DNA from 2 places in the Serratia plymuthica genome. Region 1 is predicted to be linked to the other one. Evidence: predicted binding sites of a transcription regulator. Region 1 holds the regulator's gene; the other holds the start of a gene.
What was found. The regulator LexA, encoded in region 1, represses DNA repair genes until DNA is damaged. The targets are predictions, from matches to a motif close to TNCTGTATGTACATACAGNA.

Region 1 (7,604 bases):
TGCTGAACACCCTGAAAAACCCCAACACCGCCGTCGCGTTGAACTACCGGGGTTACGCCACCCGCAAGCTCGGGCGCACGGATGAAGGGATAAGCTACTATTTAAAATCAGTGGCGCTCGACCCCAACTACCCGAAAGTCCGCGAATATCTGGGCGAGGCCTATATGGTGAAAGGCCGTCCGGACCTGGCGAAAGAACAACTCACGGTGATCCAGTCACTGTGCGGCACCGGTTGCGAAGAGTACCGCGACCTGGCGGCGGCCATAGATCACCATCCCGAATCATAAGGCAGCAAGGCCCGGAGGCGAGCATCAGCAACGACGCAATCCGCAACGAAATCGGCCAGTATCTTTCCCGCCTGTGGCGCTATGGTTTAGTGCTCTCCCACCGGCGGGATATCGCCGACGATTTGGTTCAAGCCACCTGTGTGCGGGCGCTGGAGCGCGCCGCACAGTTTACTCTGGGCTCGCGCATGGATCGCTGGCTGTTTTCGATTCTGCATTCCATTTGGCTGAACGAAGTCCGTGCCCGGCATATCCGTCAGGGGCAGGGTTTTGTCGACCCCGACGATCTGGCCGGCGAGGAAAACGGCGAAGATACGATATGGGCCAATGAGGTGATGCAGCGGGTCAATCGCTTGCCGGAGGCGCAGCGCAATACGCTATTTCTGGTGTATGTGGAGGAGCTTTCTTATCGGGAAGCGGCCGAGGTGCTCGGCGTCCCCATCGGCACCATCATGAGCCGCCTGGCAGCGGCACGTCTACGGCTTGCGAACGACAGCGTGCTGCAACCCCATATCCCGCAGTCAAAAGGAGAACGATCATGAGCTCATACTATACTGCGGATGAACTGCTGGTCGCCTATCTGGATAATCAACTGGATCCCCAGCAACGTCGCAGCCTGGAACAGCGCCTGGTCGACGAACCGGCATTGGCCGACCGTTTGTCGCTGCTGGAGCGCAGCAATCTGCCGTTCAAACAGGCGTTTGCCCCTTTACTGGATGAGGCCCCGGCGCAACGGCTCCAGGCCAGATGGCCACTTGCCGCTCCTGCCCCGCAACGCGGCGTCAGCCGCCGTGCCCTGATTGCCGCTGCCGTCGGTTTTCTGGCGCTGGGTGTCGCGGGCGATCGCGCCTGGCTGCAGGCGAATCAGCCAGAAGACAACTGGCGCGGCCTGGTGGCCCAGTACATGGCGCTCTATACCCCGGAAACGCTGGCGGGCTTCGACAGTTCCCCAGCGCTACTCGCCAGCCAGTTGCAGCATACCGGTGAACGGCTGAACATTGCCCTCCCCGCTCCCAAACTGGCATTGAACGGCGCAGAGCTGAAAAATGCCCGCGTGCTGGCTTACGACGATCGTCGCATTGCTCAGTTGACCTGGCTGGACGCACAATTTGGCCCACTGGCGCTGTGCATCATTCAGCAACCGGGCAAGCCGGAGGCCGCACAAAGCGAACGGCGCCAGGGGATGAATGTGGTGTATTGGGCCGATGGCAGCCACAGCTTTATGCTGATTGGCCATAATCCGGCGGCGGAAATGACCATGCTGGCGGGGCGCCTGCAACGCTCACTTTCCGTCTGAGAGAAAATGGGCGTTGCTCACCGCGCAGGCGTCGGTATAGAGGCTGATTTTCCTCTTTTTTCAGGCGCGCAAACGCTGCCCCTGCCCCCCGTCACATCCTTATCAGCGGAAAAGGGTGCGACTCTCGGCGATTACGCTTAATCATGGTAAAATCGGTTTTTTTACGTACCGGGATATTTGCCATGAACTCAAGCACCCAGGAAAAACTGCTGGCGCAGGCTGAACAACTCTGCCAGCAGCGCAATGTGCGGCTGACGCCGCAGCGGCTGGAAGTGTTACGCCTGATGGCACAACAACCCGGTGCCATCAGCGCTTATGACCTGCTGGATCTGCTGCGCGTGGCTGAACCGCAGGCTAAACCGCCAACGGTCTACCGCGCGCTGGATTTTCTTTTGGAACAAGGATTCATTCATCGGGTGGAGTCGGCCAACAGCTATGTGTTGTGCCATCACTTCGAACAACCGATGCATACTTCCGCGCTGTTTATCTGCGATCGCTGTGCTCAGGTAACGGAACGCACCACCGAAGGGGTCGAGGAAACGCTGCAAAAGCTGGCGAAAGAGTCGGGTTTTGTGCTGCGCCACAGCGTGGTGGAAGCGCATGGCCTGTGTTCAGACTGTGTTGAGGTAGAGGCCTGCGACAGCAAGCATGATTGCGGCGAGCACGATCACAGTATCGCCATCAAGAAGAAATAAATGACGCGGGGTGGGTCAGGCACTTCCCTGTACCTGTGGCCGTGGCGTTAAGGGGATGAAAAACGCCAGGCCGGCTACGGTCGCTTACGGCCACCGTCCGCTGTGGCCCTGCTCGCTACCAGCGATACTTGTTGTGGTCTTCCCAGGATTTAACTTCTTTCTCGGCCGCCTCTTTCTGGTAGCCATAACGTTCCTGGATTTTACCGACAAGCTGTTCGCGTTTCCCTTCAATGACCGTCAAATCGTCATCGGTCAGCTTGCCCCATTGTTCCTTCACTTTTCCTTTAAACTGTTTCCAGTTACCGTCGGCTTGATCTTTGTTCATAGTCTCTCCGTTAACCTGTGCTAAATCAGTTTGACACTGTGCTGACAGGGCGTCTAACCCAGCAATTTTTATGGTCTATTACCGCTAACCAAAGGGATGCCACCCCCCATTAATTTAGCCAGCAACATGATTAAGTGTAGACGCAGATAACGAAAAAATAATAAAAACCAGAATAAAAATCCATTAACAAACATTTAAACAGAAAAATACGCCAACAAACAAAGCACTACCCGAATGGAGCGGCGCTTCGAAATATGTAAGCAAATACAAATAAAAACATAAGATAAATTACTTAATAGTCGGTAAGGCTCACTGGCTTATCACAGCGTAAACCAGGTGCCGTGCAGCCGGTGACGGTGCCAGAACCAGCCCAGCGCAATGCCCCGCAGCGACAGAAACACCGCCAGCGCCAGCCATAATCCGTGGTTGCCTAATACAGGGACGGTAAACAACGTCAGGCCGAAACCGACGGCCGCCACCGCCATGCTGTTGCGCATTTCTGCGCCGCGGGTAGCGCCAATAAACATGCCATCCAGCAGATAGCACCACACTCCCACCAACGGCAGCACCACCTGCCACGGCAGATAATGGCTCGCCAGCGTACGCAGTTCCGGTAAAGAGGTTAGCGCTGCCACGATATGCTGCCCGGCAAAGGCATACACCACCCCAAAAGCCAACGCCACCAGACAAGCCTGGCGACATGCCGCGCGCCACACCTTGTGCAGTTGGCTGTCGTCGCGGGCGCCATAGGCATGACCGGAATGCGCCTCTACCGCGTAGGCAAAACCGTCGAGCGCGTAGGCAGTGAAAGTCAGTAAATTCATCAGCACTGCGTTTACCGCCACCACGTCGCCGCCGAGCCGGGCGCCGAAGATGGTCAGCGAAGCAAAACACAATTGCAGCAACAATGAACGCAACATAATGTCGCGATTCAGCGCCAACAGGCGCCGCAGATTACCGCGCCAGGCCTGGCGCAGCATCGGCGCTGAAATACCGCGTACGCGCATCACCCGCCAGGCAAGCCATAGCCCCAGCAACAACGTGGCATATTCAGAGATGGCGGTGGCTATCGCCGCCCCCTGCACGTTCCAGCCCAACCCCACCACCAGCCAGATATCCAGTAAGATATTCAGCAGATTGCCGATAATCAGCAAGATCACCGGCGCACGCACGTATTGCACCCCAAGCAGCCAGCCCAGAATCACCATATTGGCCAGCGCTGCCGGCGCGCTTAACCAGCGGATCTCGAGGAAAAGCCGCGCCTGCTCCAGCACCGCGCCATCGCCGCCCACGATCTGCAACGCCATGCCGATCAACGGATGCCGCAGCAGCACAATCGCCAGCCCGGCCAATACCGCCATCAGCAGCGGCTGCATAAAAGCGCGCGCCAGTGCCGGCGGATCCTGCGCACCGAGCGCCTGCGCCGCCAGCCCGGTAGTGCTCATGCGCAGGAACAGCAGCAGCATAAACAGGAAGCTGGTAGCCATGGCGCCAATCGCAACGCCGCCCAGATAGGTAGAACTGTCCAGGTGGCCAATCACCGCCGTATCCACCAACCCCAGCAGCGGGACGGTAATATTGGAAAAGATCATGGGCAACGCAAGGCGCCATAGGGCTTTATCAGTATCGCTGGTGAAGGCAGAAAGCAGGCGCATAGTGAAATGTTCCCGTGGATACCCTTCATCTTTCAAGGTGCAGATGTGTTGGCTACGCGCGATCACCCCGGTCACTTACTTGAGTAAGCTCCTGCGGATTCTCTCGCTGGACGCCTTCCCGCGCCTTGAAATCTATTGGGTATTACATTGAAATCAGAAATGATATCGCCCCAGAGCTGGGGCGATTTAAATCAGGGGACGACGTTCAGGCGGGTGGGTTAAATCCAGTCGCCATTGCGGATCACGCCGACCGCCAAGCCTTCAATGGTGAAATTCTGCTGACGCAGATCGACCACGATAGGCTGGAATTCGCTGTTTTCCGGCAGCAGTTCAACCACATTGCCGTGCTTTTTCAGACGTTTGACCGTCACTTCGTCTTCAATACGCGCCACAACCACCTGGCCGTTACGCACGTCCTGGGTTTTATGCACCGCCAGCAGATCGCCGTCGAGAATGCCGATATCACGCATCGACATGCCGTTGACCCGCAGCAGGAAATCCGCGCTCGGTTTGAACAGGGAAGGATCCACCTTATAGTGCCCTTCGATATGCTGCTGCGCCAGCAGCGGTTCACCGGCGGCCACGCGGCCAATGAGCGGCAAACCTTCTTCATCTTCCATCAACAGGCGAATACCGCGTGAAGCGCCGGAGACGATCTCGATCACGCCCTTGCGCGCCAGCGCTTTCAGATGTTCTTCTGCAGCATTTGGCGAACGGAACCCCAGACGCATGGCGATCTCGGCGCGCGTTGGCGGCATGCCAGTTGACGAAATATGATCGCGAATCAGATCATAGACTTCTTGTTGTCTGGTAGTTAATGCTTTCATTCCGCCCCCTGTTTGTTTATACAGTCTTGCTGTGAGTATATACAGGTAAGCGCGGCTTGGGAACCGAAGAATGAATAAAAATCAGGGATTAGCGTCCCCGCCGCAATGAAGCATTCCACTCAGACAAAGTGCTGCCACAGTACAGAACCCCAGACAAACAGCGCCAGTACGATCGTCAGCGTTACCGCCGCCGACCCCATATCTTTCGCGCGGCCGGAAAGCTCGTGGTGTTCCGTACCCACCCTGTCGACAATGGCTTCAATCGCGCTGTTCAGCATCTCGACGATCACGACCAACAGTACCGATCCGATCAGTAAAATGCGCGCTATCGCACCCACATCCAGCCAGATCGCCAGTATGATAGCCAGCACGGTCGCCACCAGTTCCTGGCGGAAGGCGGCTTCGTGCTGCCAGGCAGCAGAAAAGCCTTTGTATGAGTAGCCGGCGGCTTTAATAATACGGGTCAGGCCGGTTGCTTGGTTTGCCATGTTTTTTAGTGCCTTTCACAGAGGTAAGTCATAATTATAGAGCTTGGGTCAGGAAACTCTCCCGGCTCCCGGTTTTCCAACACCACAGATCTGCTACCCGGTTTCTGGTATGCTTGCGGCGCATTGCTAACAAGAGGCTTCACGTTGTTATGTCAGGTTGGCGTAAAATTTATTATAAATTATTGAATTTACCACTCAAATTGTTGGTAAGAAGTAAGGTTATCCCTTCAGATCCGGTCACGGAGTTAGGGTTGGATCCCACACGACCGATTTTGTATGTTTTACCTTATAATTCCAAGGCGGATTTGCTGACGCTGCGCACCCAGTGCCTGGCGCAGGATTTGCCCGATCCCCTCAATCCGCTGGAGATAGACGGCACCGTACTGCCAAGCCACGTGTTTATCCACGACGGCCCGCGCGTATTCCGCTACTACACGCCGAAAGAAGAATCGGTAAAACTGTTTCACGACTATCTGGATCTGCACCGCAGCAATCCGGATCTCGATATTCAGATGCTGCCGGTTTCGGTGATGTTCGGCCGTTCTCCGGGCCGCGAAGGTCACGGCACGCCGCATCTGCGCTTGCTGAACGGCGTTCAGAAATTCTTCGCCGTGCTGTGGCTGGGCCGCGACAGCTTCGTGCGTTTCTCCAACACCGTTTCACTGCGCCGAATGGCGACCGAACACGGCACGGACAAAATTATCGCGCAGAAACTGGCGCGCGTGGCGCGCATGCATTTCTCGCGTCAACGTCTGGCCGCCGTCGGCCCGAGCCTGCCGGCCCGCCAGGATCTGTTCAATAAGCTGCTGGCCTCCAAAGCGATCGAAAAAGCGGTCGAAGACGAAGCGCGCAGCAAGAAAATTTCCCACGAAAAGGCCCAGCAGAACGCCATTGCGCTGATGGAAGAGATCGCCGCCGACTTCTCGTACGAGACGGTGCGTCTTTCCGATCGCGTGCTGAGCTGGACCTGGAACCGGCTGTATCAGGGCATCAACGTCACCAATGCCGAGCGCGTGCGCCAGTTGGCGCAGGACGGCCACGAGATCGTGTATGTGCCGTGCCACCGCAGCCATATGGACTACCTGCTGCTGTCCTACGTGCTGTATCACCAGGGCCTGGTGCCGCCGCACATCGCCGCCGGCATCAACCTCAACTTCTGGCCGGCCGGGCCGATCTTCCGTCGCCTGGGCGCGTTCTTTATTCGCCGCACCTTCAAAGGCAACAAACTGTACTCGACGGTGTTCCGCGAATACCTCGGCGAGCTGTTTACCCGCGGCTACTCGGTGGAATACTTCGTCGAAGGCGGCCGTTCCCGTACCGGGCGCCTGCTGGAACCGAAGACCGGCACCCTGTCGATGACCATTCAGGCCATGCTGCGCGGCGGTACTCGCCCTATCACGCTGGTGCCGATCTACATCGGTTACGAACACGTGATGGAGGTAGGTACCTACGCCAAAGAACTGCGCGGGGCGACCAAGGAAAAAGAGAGCCTGTTGCAGATGCTGCGCGGCCTGCGCAAACTGCGTAATCTCGGCCAGGGTTACGTCAACTTCGGCGATCCGCTGCCGTTGACCGCCTATCTGAACCAGCATGTGCCGCAGTGGCGCGAATCGATTGACCCGATCGAAGCCCAACGTCCAAGCTGGCTGACGCCAACGGTCAACGACCTGGCGGCCAAGATTATGGTGCGCATCAACAACGCGGCCGCCGCCAATGCCATGAACCTGTGTTCCACGGCGCTGCTGGCCTCACGCCAGCGCTCGCTGACCCGCGAGCAGTTGCTTGAGCAGTTGGAGTGTTATCTGCAACTGATGCGCAACGTGCCTTACGCCGGCGACGTCACCGTGCCGACCCAGACGCCGGACGAGCTGCTGGATCACGCGCTGAACATGAACAAGTTCGAGGTGGAGAAGGATAACATCGGCGATATCATCATCCTGCCGCGCGAGCAGGCGGTGCTGATGACCTATTACCGCAACAATATCCACCATCTGCTGGTGCTGCCTTCGCTGATCGCCACCATAGTGATGCAT
Region 2 (7,604 bases), 700 kb from region 1:
TGCTGCCCGGCGATGCGTTGTTTGTCCCTGCGCAGGGATGGCACTGCCCGCACTGGCAGCGGCCGGTCACCACGCTCAGCCTGCGGTTCAACAAGCAGCAACTTGGCTACTGTTTGTTGAAATGGGATGGCCGCGATCCTATCCCTCAGGGGAAGGACAGCGTGGCGCGACGAGGATCGCGCGTGGGATCTTTTACGCTGCAGGCCTTGAGTGAACTGGCGGCGCATCACAACGATCAGTCAACGGCGCGCTTTCTGGTGAAGGGCCTGCTGAGCCATGCGATCGATCTGTTTGGCTCGTCGGCGCCGGCGGCATCACGCAGCCAGACGTTGTTTGTGACGGTGAGAGGCTATCTGGAGACGCATTTCCGTGAGCCTTTAACCCGCGAGTCGGTTGCGCAGCTTTTTGGTATTTCCCCCAATTACCTTTCGCATTTGTTCCAAAAGTCTGGCTGCATGGGGTTTAACGAGTCCCTGAATCATGTCCGGCTGGAACAGGCCAGACATCTGCTCAGGTACGACAATATGAAGGTAAAGGACGTAGCGCAGGCCTGCGGCTTTGTTGACAGCAATTATTTCTGCCGCCTGTTTCGCAAGCATAACCGATGTTCGCCTTCGGTGTACCGCAGCCGGCAGCGCAGTGAACCGCCGGTAGGCGAATAGAGCGGGCGCAGTAGGCAGCGCGCCCGCGGGAGAATTATTTGACGCCGGCCACGCCGTGCTGGGCGAACCATGTCAGCATGCGTTGCCAGCCGTCCGTCGCCGCTTCGGCATCATAGCTTGGGCGATAATCGGCATTGAAGGCATGACCCGCCTCTGGGTACACCACGATCTCGGCATTGGCGTTAGCTGCACGAATCGCCTGGCGCATGGTCTCCACCGTTTCCAGCGGGATGCCGGTGTCCTGGCCGCCGTATAATCCCAACACCGGCGCAGACAGCTGCGTTGCGACGTCGACCGGGTGTTTGGGGGAATTCAGCGTTTTTTCGCCCACTAACTTGCCGTACCAGGCCACCGCTGCCTTCAACTGCGGGTTATGTGCCGCATACAGCCAGGTAATACGGCCGCCCCAGCAGAAACCGGTAATCGCCAGTTTGCCGGCGTCGCCGCCGTGACGGGTGGCCCAATGGGCTGCGTGGTCGAGATCGGCCAGCACCTGACGGTCCGGCACCTTGTTCACCAGTTTCTGGAACAATTCGCCAATGTCGGTGTAATCCCTGGCATCCCCCTGGCGGAAGTACAGCTCGGGCGCTATCGCCAGGTAGCCCTGTTTCGCCAGACGGCGGCACAGATCCTGAATATGCTCGTGAACGCCAAAAATCTCTTGTACCACCAACACCACCGGGAAGGGGCCGTCGTGGTTCGCCGGCTTGGCGATATAGGCCGGCAGGTTGTCGCCCTGCGAGGGAATGGTGGTTTCCCCGGCATGAATACCTTGTTCGTCGGTATGAAGAGTAGAAGCGGCCAAGGGTATTACGGCCGGGGCGAATCCCCCCTGAGCCTGTTTTAATGTCATCACATGGTCGGTTTTCATTGCGGTCTCCGTGCAATAGAAAAAAGCGCTGAGAATAACTATAGGTAAGATTACCCGTTATTGGCACCCGGTTGAGCATTTTCGGTCAAGTCGGTAAAAAACGATTAATTATCTGGCTTTAGCGCATTTTTCTTATCTTTTTATCAGGGTATTGCGCATTTTGGCCTGCATTAGCGCCATAAGGTGCGTTAGCGACATTTTTTGCTGCTAAGTCGCCGATAAAATAAGGCTATTTTTCGGTAGTGCCGTAAGTGGCCTCATCGCGGGACAGGGGGCTTGCCGCCAGGGAGAAGGGGATAAACGGCGGTCTGTTTTGTCGGCTAGACTTGTGGCAGATGCGGCGGTTATGGAGGCTCTCGGGTTATTTTATGTGACTTAAATCACAAAAATTATGTAGATTGCTCTCTGTTTCTTTATTCATGGTGATTGTCGTCACGAAATTGGGTGGCGATTTTCAGTAGAGTACTTTTTTGTTCCTCCCAATAAACATGATCTATGAGGAGTCTCGTATGTCTCAATCTGACGTTTTTCATCTCGGCCTCACTAAAAACGATTTACAAGGGGCCCAGCTTGCCATCGTTCCGGGCGACCCGCAGCGCGTAGAGAAAATTGCCAAGCTGATGGAAAACCCGGTGCACCTGGCTTCCCATCGTGAATTTACTACCTGGCGTGCAGAGCTGGACGGCAAGGCCGTGATCGTCTGCTCCACCGGCATCGGCGGCCCGTCTACCTCGATCGCCGTCGAAGAACTGGCGCAACTGGGGATCCGTACCTTCCTGCGTATCGGCACCACCGGGGCGATTCAGTCGAACATCAACGTCGGCGACGTACTGGTCACTACCGCGGCGGTTCGTCTCGACGGCGCCAGCCTGCACTTCGCGCCGATGGAATTCCCGGCAGTGGCCGACTTCGCCTGCACCACCGCATTGGTAGCGGCTGCCAAGGCCAGCGGCGCTACCACGCACATTGGCGTGACCGCGTCTTCTGACACCTTCTATCCTGGCCAGGAACGTTACGATACCTATTCCGGCCGCGTCGTCAGCCGCTTTAAGGGCTCGATGGAAGAATGGCAGGCGATGGGCGTGATGAACTATGAAATGGAATCCGCCACTCTGCTGACCATGTGCGCCAGCCAGGGTCTGCGTGCCGGTATGGTTGCCGGCGTGATCGTCAATCGCACCCAGCAGGAAATTCCAAATGCAGAAACCATGAAAAACACCGAAAGCAAAGCGGTACAGATTGTGGTTGAAGCGGCACGCCGCCTGCTGTAAATGCTCCCCCCCTTCAACGGGCCGCCAACGCGGCCCGTTTTTCCATTCCGCCTTAATCTGTTACGGTTATAGCCATCGGCGTCGCGCCGAGGGCCGCAGGGTGATGCCCGAGCGGCGGCTGCCTGCGGCGCCCAGTTACATGATAACAACGAGGACGTTTATGACCGCCCAGATCCTGCTTCATCCTTCACTTGCGCCGCTTGATGGCGGCATCAACTTTCGCGATTTTGGTGGCAACGGCGTTGCCGACGGACGCCGTATCAAGCGGGGCCTGCTGTTTCGTTCCGGCTCGCTCGAAAGGCTGACGGAAAAGGACTGCGAGTTTTTGGCCGGCGTGCCGGTGCGCTCGGTGCTGGACTACCGCGATGCCGACGAGGTGCAGGCCAAACCGGATATCCTGTGGCGCGGCGCCGATTATCACCATGTGCCGGCCAACCCGCTGAGCAACGAAGTTAATGCCAACCTGGAAAAACTCACCAGCGAAACGCTGGCCGGCTTTGACGCCCGGGCGTTCATGCTGGAGCTGTATCGCCGCCTGCCGTTCGGCAATGCGGCCTATAAGCAGCTGGCGCAGCTGCTGAGCAACCCCGGCGACGGCGCTATCGTGCAGCACTGCGCGGTGGGTAAGGACCGCACCGGGGTCGGCTCGGCGCTGGTGCTGTTCGCGCTGGGTGCCGACGAAGCAACGGTAACCGAGGATTACCTGCTGACTGAAACCACCCTGGCCGGCTTCCGCGAGCAGATGTTGGATCAGCTGTCGATTCGGCTGAACGCCAAGGCGCTGGAGCAGTTTGCCTACGTGCTCAGCGCGCGCGAAGAGTTTTTGATGACCGCCCTGAGCTGCATCCGCGCTCAATACGGCACGACCAACCGCTGGCTGGAGGCGGAGTACGGCCTGGGGGAGGCCCAGCGCGAAACGCTGCAGGCGTTTTACCTGGAGTAAACCGCCGCATGTTTAGCCGGGGTTTAACCCGCGCCGGTCAGCATTGCGTAACTTTGGCGGTGAAACATCGCGAATCAGGAGCCCGTATTGAGCCTCAACGACATTATCAACTGGGTCGGCGACGTCGTGCGACAGCACGAAGGCTGGGCCATTCCCATCATCTTCTTCCTGGCGTTTGGCGAGTCGCTGGCGTTTTTATCGCTGCTGCTGCCGGCCACGGTGATCCTGCTGGCGTTGGGCGCGTTGATTGGCGAGAGCGGCATCGCTTTTTGGCCAATCTGGGCCGCCGCCGCCATAGGGGCATTTTTCGGCGACTGGCTTTCTTATTGGATCGGTTACCACTATCAAGACCGCGTGGCGCACATGTGGCCGCTATCGCGTAATCCGCAGTTGCTGAACCGCGGCCATGCGTTTTTTGAACGCTGGGGCGTGTTGGGTATTTTTATCGGCCGCTTCTTCGGCCCGCTACGCGCGGTGGTGCCGTTGGTCGGCGGTATCTGCGGCATGCCCCAACGCTACTTCCAGCTGGCGAATATCACTTCAGCGATGATCTGGGCGTTCGGCATTCTTGCGCCGGGGGCGTTTGGCATCAAGTGGTTAAGCCAGTGGTTTGGTTAGTTTTTGCCTGACTTGCGCGGCGTTTCGCAATATTGCGTTGCCGGTGCAAAATCAGACTGGACATCCATACAGCATCCCCTTAACGTGACGGGCAACGGGCGCATAAACGCAGGAACGGCAAGGCGTAACAGGAGGCAGGGTGGATACCAGTTTGGTTTACGGTGTGGGCGGAGTCGTGGTTGGCATACTGCTGGGGTGGTTGATCGCCAGCCTGCGCGTGCAGCAGGCCCATGCGCAGCATGAAACCGAGCTGCGGCTGCTGGAGCAGTCGTTGCAGCAGGCACGGCAGGAAACGGCGGCCCGGCAGGAAGTTCTACAGAGAAATGAACAGCAAATGCGGCAAACCGATTTGGAACTGCGTAATTTGCACAGCCAATTGGCGGCCGGGCATGAAAAATTGCAGCAGCTCAATCACTGGCGCAACGAATGTGAACTGCTCAATCAGGAGCTGCGCGCCCAGCGCGAGGTCAACAGCGCTCAGGAAGCCGAACTGCGTGAAGTGACCATCCGTCTGGAAGAGACCCGTATGGCGGCGGAAGAGAAGCAGCGTTTGCTGATCAACAGCGAACAACGGCTCACCACCCAGTTTGAAAACCTGGCCAACCGCATCTTCGAACACAGCGGGCGCAAGGTGAACGAACAGAATCAGCAAAGCCTGGATCGGCTGCTGCTGCCGCTGCGCGAGCAACTGGACGGTTTTCGCCGTCAGGTGCAGGACAGCTTTGGCCAGGAGGCCCGCGAGCGCCATACCCTGACTCATGAAATACGTAGCCTGCAGCAACTCAACGCACAGATGGCGCGCGAGGCGATTAACCTTACCAAAGCGCTGAAAGGTGATAATAAAACCCAGGGCAACTGGGGAGAGGTGGTGCTCAGCCGGGTGCTGGAAGCCTCGGGTTTGCGCGAGGGGCACGAGTATGAAACTCAGGTTAATGTGCGGCTGGATCATCAGAGCCGTATGCAGCCTGACGTTATTGTGCGTCTGCCGCAGGGCAAGGATGTCGTGATCGATGCGAAAATGTCGCTGGTCGCCTACGAGCGCTATTTCAACAGTGAAGATGAAGAGGAACGCGAGGCGGCGCTGAGCGAGCATATCGCCTCGCTGCGCGGCCACATTCGCTTGCTGGGGCGCAAAGATTATCAACAGTTGCCCGGCCTGCGTTCACTGGACTATGTATTGATGTTTATTCCGGTGGAGCCGGCTTTCCTGCTGGCCATCGACCGGGAGCCGGAATTGATAAGCGAAGCGCTTAAACACAATATTATGCTGGTCAGCCCGACTACGTTGTTGGTTGCGTTGCGCACCATCACCAACCTGTGGCGTTATGAGCACCAGAGCCAGAATGCACAGCGTATTGCCGACCGGGCGGCGCGGCTGTACGACAAGATGCGGTTGTTTGTCGACGACATGTCGGCGTTGGGGCAGAGCCTGGACAAGGCCCAGGGGAGTTATCGCCAGGCGATGAACAAACTGAGCGAAGGCCGTGGTAATCTTATCGGCCAAACCGAAGGGTTCCGCGCGCTGGGGGTTGAGGTGAAACGACCGATCAATCCGTTGCTGGCACAGCAAGCCGGCGCGCAGCATGATGAAGAAGATGAGGCAGCGGATGACGATGACGTCAACGCGTTGCCGCAGGCGGAAGACGACGATTCCGCCGAAGAACCACGCTCCGCTTCGCAGGCATGACAGCCGCCTTGAGGTGGGGTATTCCGTGGGGTTCTGGTACACTTGACCACACAAAATTGACTGAATAGCAGGCAGGACAATGGCAGATCAATCGCAGGAAACCACAGATTTCGGTTTTCGCACCGTAGCTAGAGACGAAAAACAGGCCATGGTGGCAGACGTTTTTCATTCGGTAGCGGCAAAATATGACGTGATGAACGACCTGATGTCGTTTGGCATCCACCGTATCTGGAAGCGGTTTACCATTGACTGCAGCGGCGTGCGCCGTGGGCAGCGCGTTCTGGATCTGGCCGGCGGCACCGGCGATCTGGCCGCCAAGTTCTCCCGCATGGTCGGTGAGCAAGGGCAGGTAGTGCTGGCGGATATTAACGACTCCATGCTGAAGATGGGGCGCGAGAAACTGCGCGATCGCGGCATTATCGGCAACATCAGCTATGTGCAGGCTAATGCCGAAGCGCTGCCGTTCCCGGATAACTATTTTGACTGCATCACCATTTCCTTCGGCCTGCGCAACGTCACCGACAAAGACAAAGCGCTGCGTTCGATGTTCCGCGTGCTGAAGCCAGGCGGCCGCCTGTTGGTGCTGGAGTTCTCCAAACCGCTGCTGGCCCCGCTGAGCAAAGCCTATGATGCCTATTCGTTCCATGTGCTGCCGAAAATCGGCGAGCTGGTGGTGAAGGATCCGGAAAGCTACCGTTATCTGGCCGAGTCAATCCGCATGCACCCCGATCAGGAAACGCTGAAGGGCATGATGGGAGCCGCCGGTTTTGACAACGTGACCTATTTCAATCTGACCGGCGGTATCGTGGCCCTGCATCGTGGCTTCAAGTTCTGATATGGACATGCCGATGCTGCTAACCCCCTTGTTGACCGGCGCGCTGGAGACATCGCTCAATAGCCTGCTGTTCCGCGATCGCAGTATGAAGGCCGCCCGTCTGCGGTTGGCCGGGAAAATACTGCGTATTGAGTTGCAGGAGCTTGCTTCGCCGCTGGTATTGATATTCAGCGAACAGCGGGTGGATGTGCTTGGCCAGTCTGAAGATCACGCCGATTGCACGGTACGCAGCCGGATATCGGTGTTGTTGAAGCTGCGCGACCGTCAACAGCTTTCGCCATTGATGCGCAGCGGCGAGTTGATCGTCGAAGGCGATATTCAGGTGGTGCAACAGCTGGTGGGGCTGCTTGATCTGGCGGAGTGGGATCCGGCGGAATGGCTGGCACCCTATATCGGTGATATTGCCGCGCAGGGCATCACGCAGGTGCTCGGTAAAGGCGCGAACCTGTTGATATCGGGGTTGCAGCGTCAGCAGCATTACGTGGCGGAAGCCCTGACGGAAGAGTGGCGCGTGGCGCCGGGGCCGCTGGAAGTGGTGTGGTTCAACGAGGAAGTTGACGCCACCGTCCGCAGCGCCGAAGCGCTGATTGCCCGTATGGACAAGTTGGAGGGTAAACGATGACCCCTGGCGAACTGCGCCGCCTGTATTTTATCGTCCGCGTTTTTCTCAGCTATGGCCTGGATGAACTGATCCCCAGGATGCGCCTGACGCTGCCG

Region 2: the regulator LexA is predicted to act here: its motif matches at 4,420-4,439, upstream of rmuC (DNA recombination protein RmuC).

Annotation. Positions count from the first base shown of each region.
Region 1 is NZ_CP068771.1:3,971,881-3,979,484, reverse strand. It holds gene JK621_RS18575 (tetratricopeptide repeat protein) at 1-287, shown strand, start outside; gene JK621_RS18570 (RNA polymerase sigma factor) at 338-826, shown strand; gene JK621_RS18565 (anti-sigma factor family protein) at 823-1,581, shown strand; gene zur (zinc uptake transcriptional repressor Zur) at 1,764-2,276, shown strand; gene JK621_RS18555 (CsbD family protein) at 2,392-2,601, opposite strand; gene dinF (MATE family efflux transporter DinF) at 2,922-4,256, opposite strand; gene lexA (transcriptional repressor LexA) at 4,475-5,083, opposite strand; gene JK621_RS18540 (diacylglycerol kinase) at 5,203-5,571, opposite strand; gene plsB (glycerol-3-phosphate 1-O-acyltransferase PlsB) at 5,721-7,604, shown strand, end outside.
Region 2 is NZ_CP068771.1:3,270,761-3,278,364, reverse strand. It holds gene JK621_RS15325 (AraC family transcriptional regulator) at 1-662, shown strand, start outside; gene JK621_RS15320 (dienelactone hydrolase family protein) at 697-1,533, opposite strand; gene udp (uridine phosphorylase) at 2,043-2,804, shown strand; gene JK621_RS15310 (tyrosine-protein phosphatase) at 2,965-3,747, shown strand; gene JK621_RS15305 (DedA family protein) at 3,835-4,365, shown strand; gene rmuC (DNA recombination protein RmuC) at 4,505-6,052, shown strand; gene ubiE (bifunctional demethylmenaquinone methyltransferase/2-methoxy-6-polyprenyl-1,4-benzoquinol methylase UbiE) at 6,132-6,887, shown strand; gene ubiJ (ubiquinone biosynthesis protein UbiJ) at 6,901-7,509, shown strand; gene ubiB (ubiquinone biosynthesis regulatory protein kinase UbiB) at 7,506-7,604, shown strand, end outside.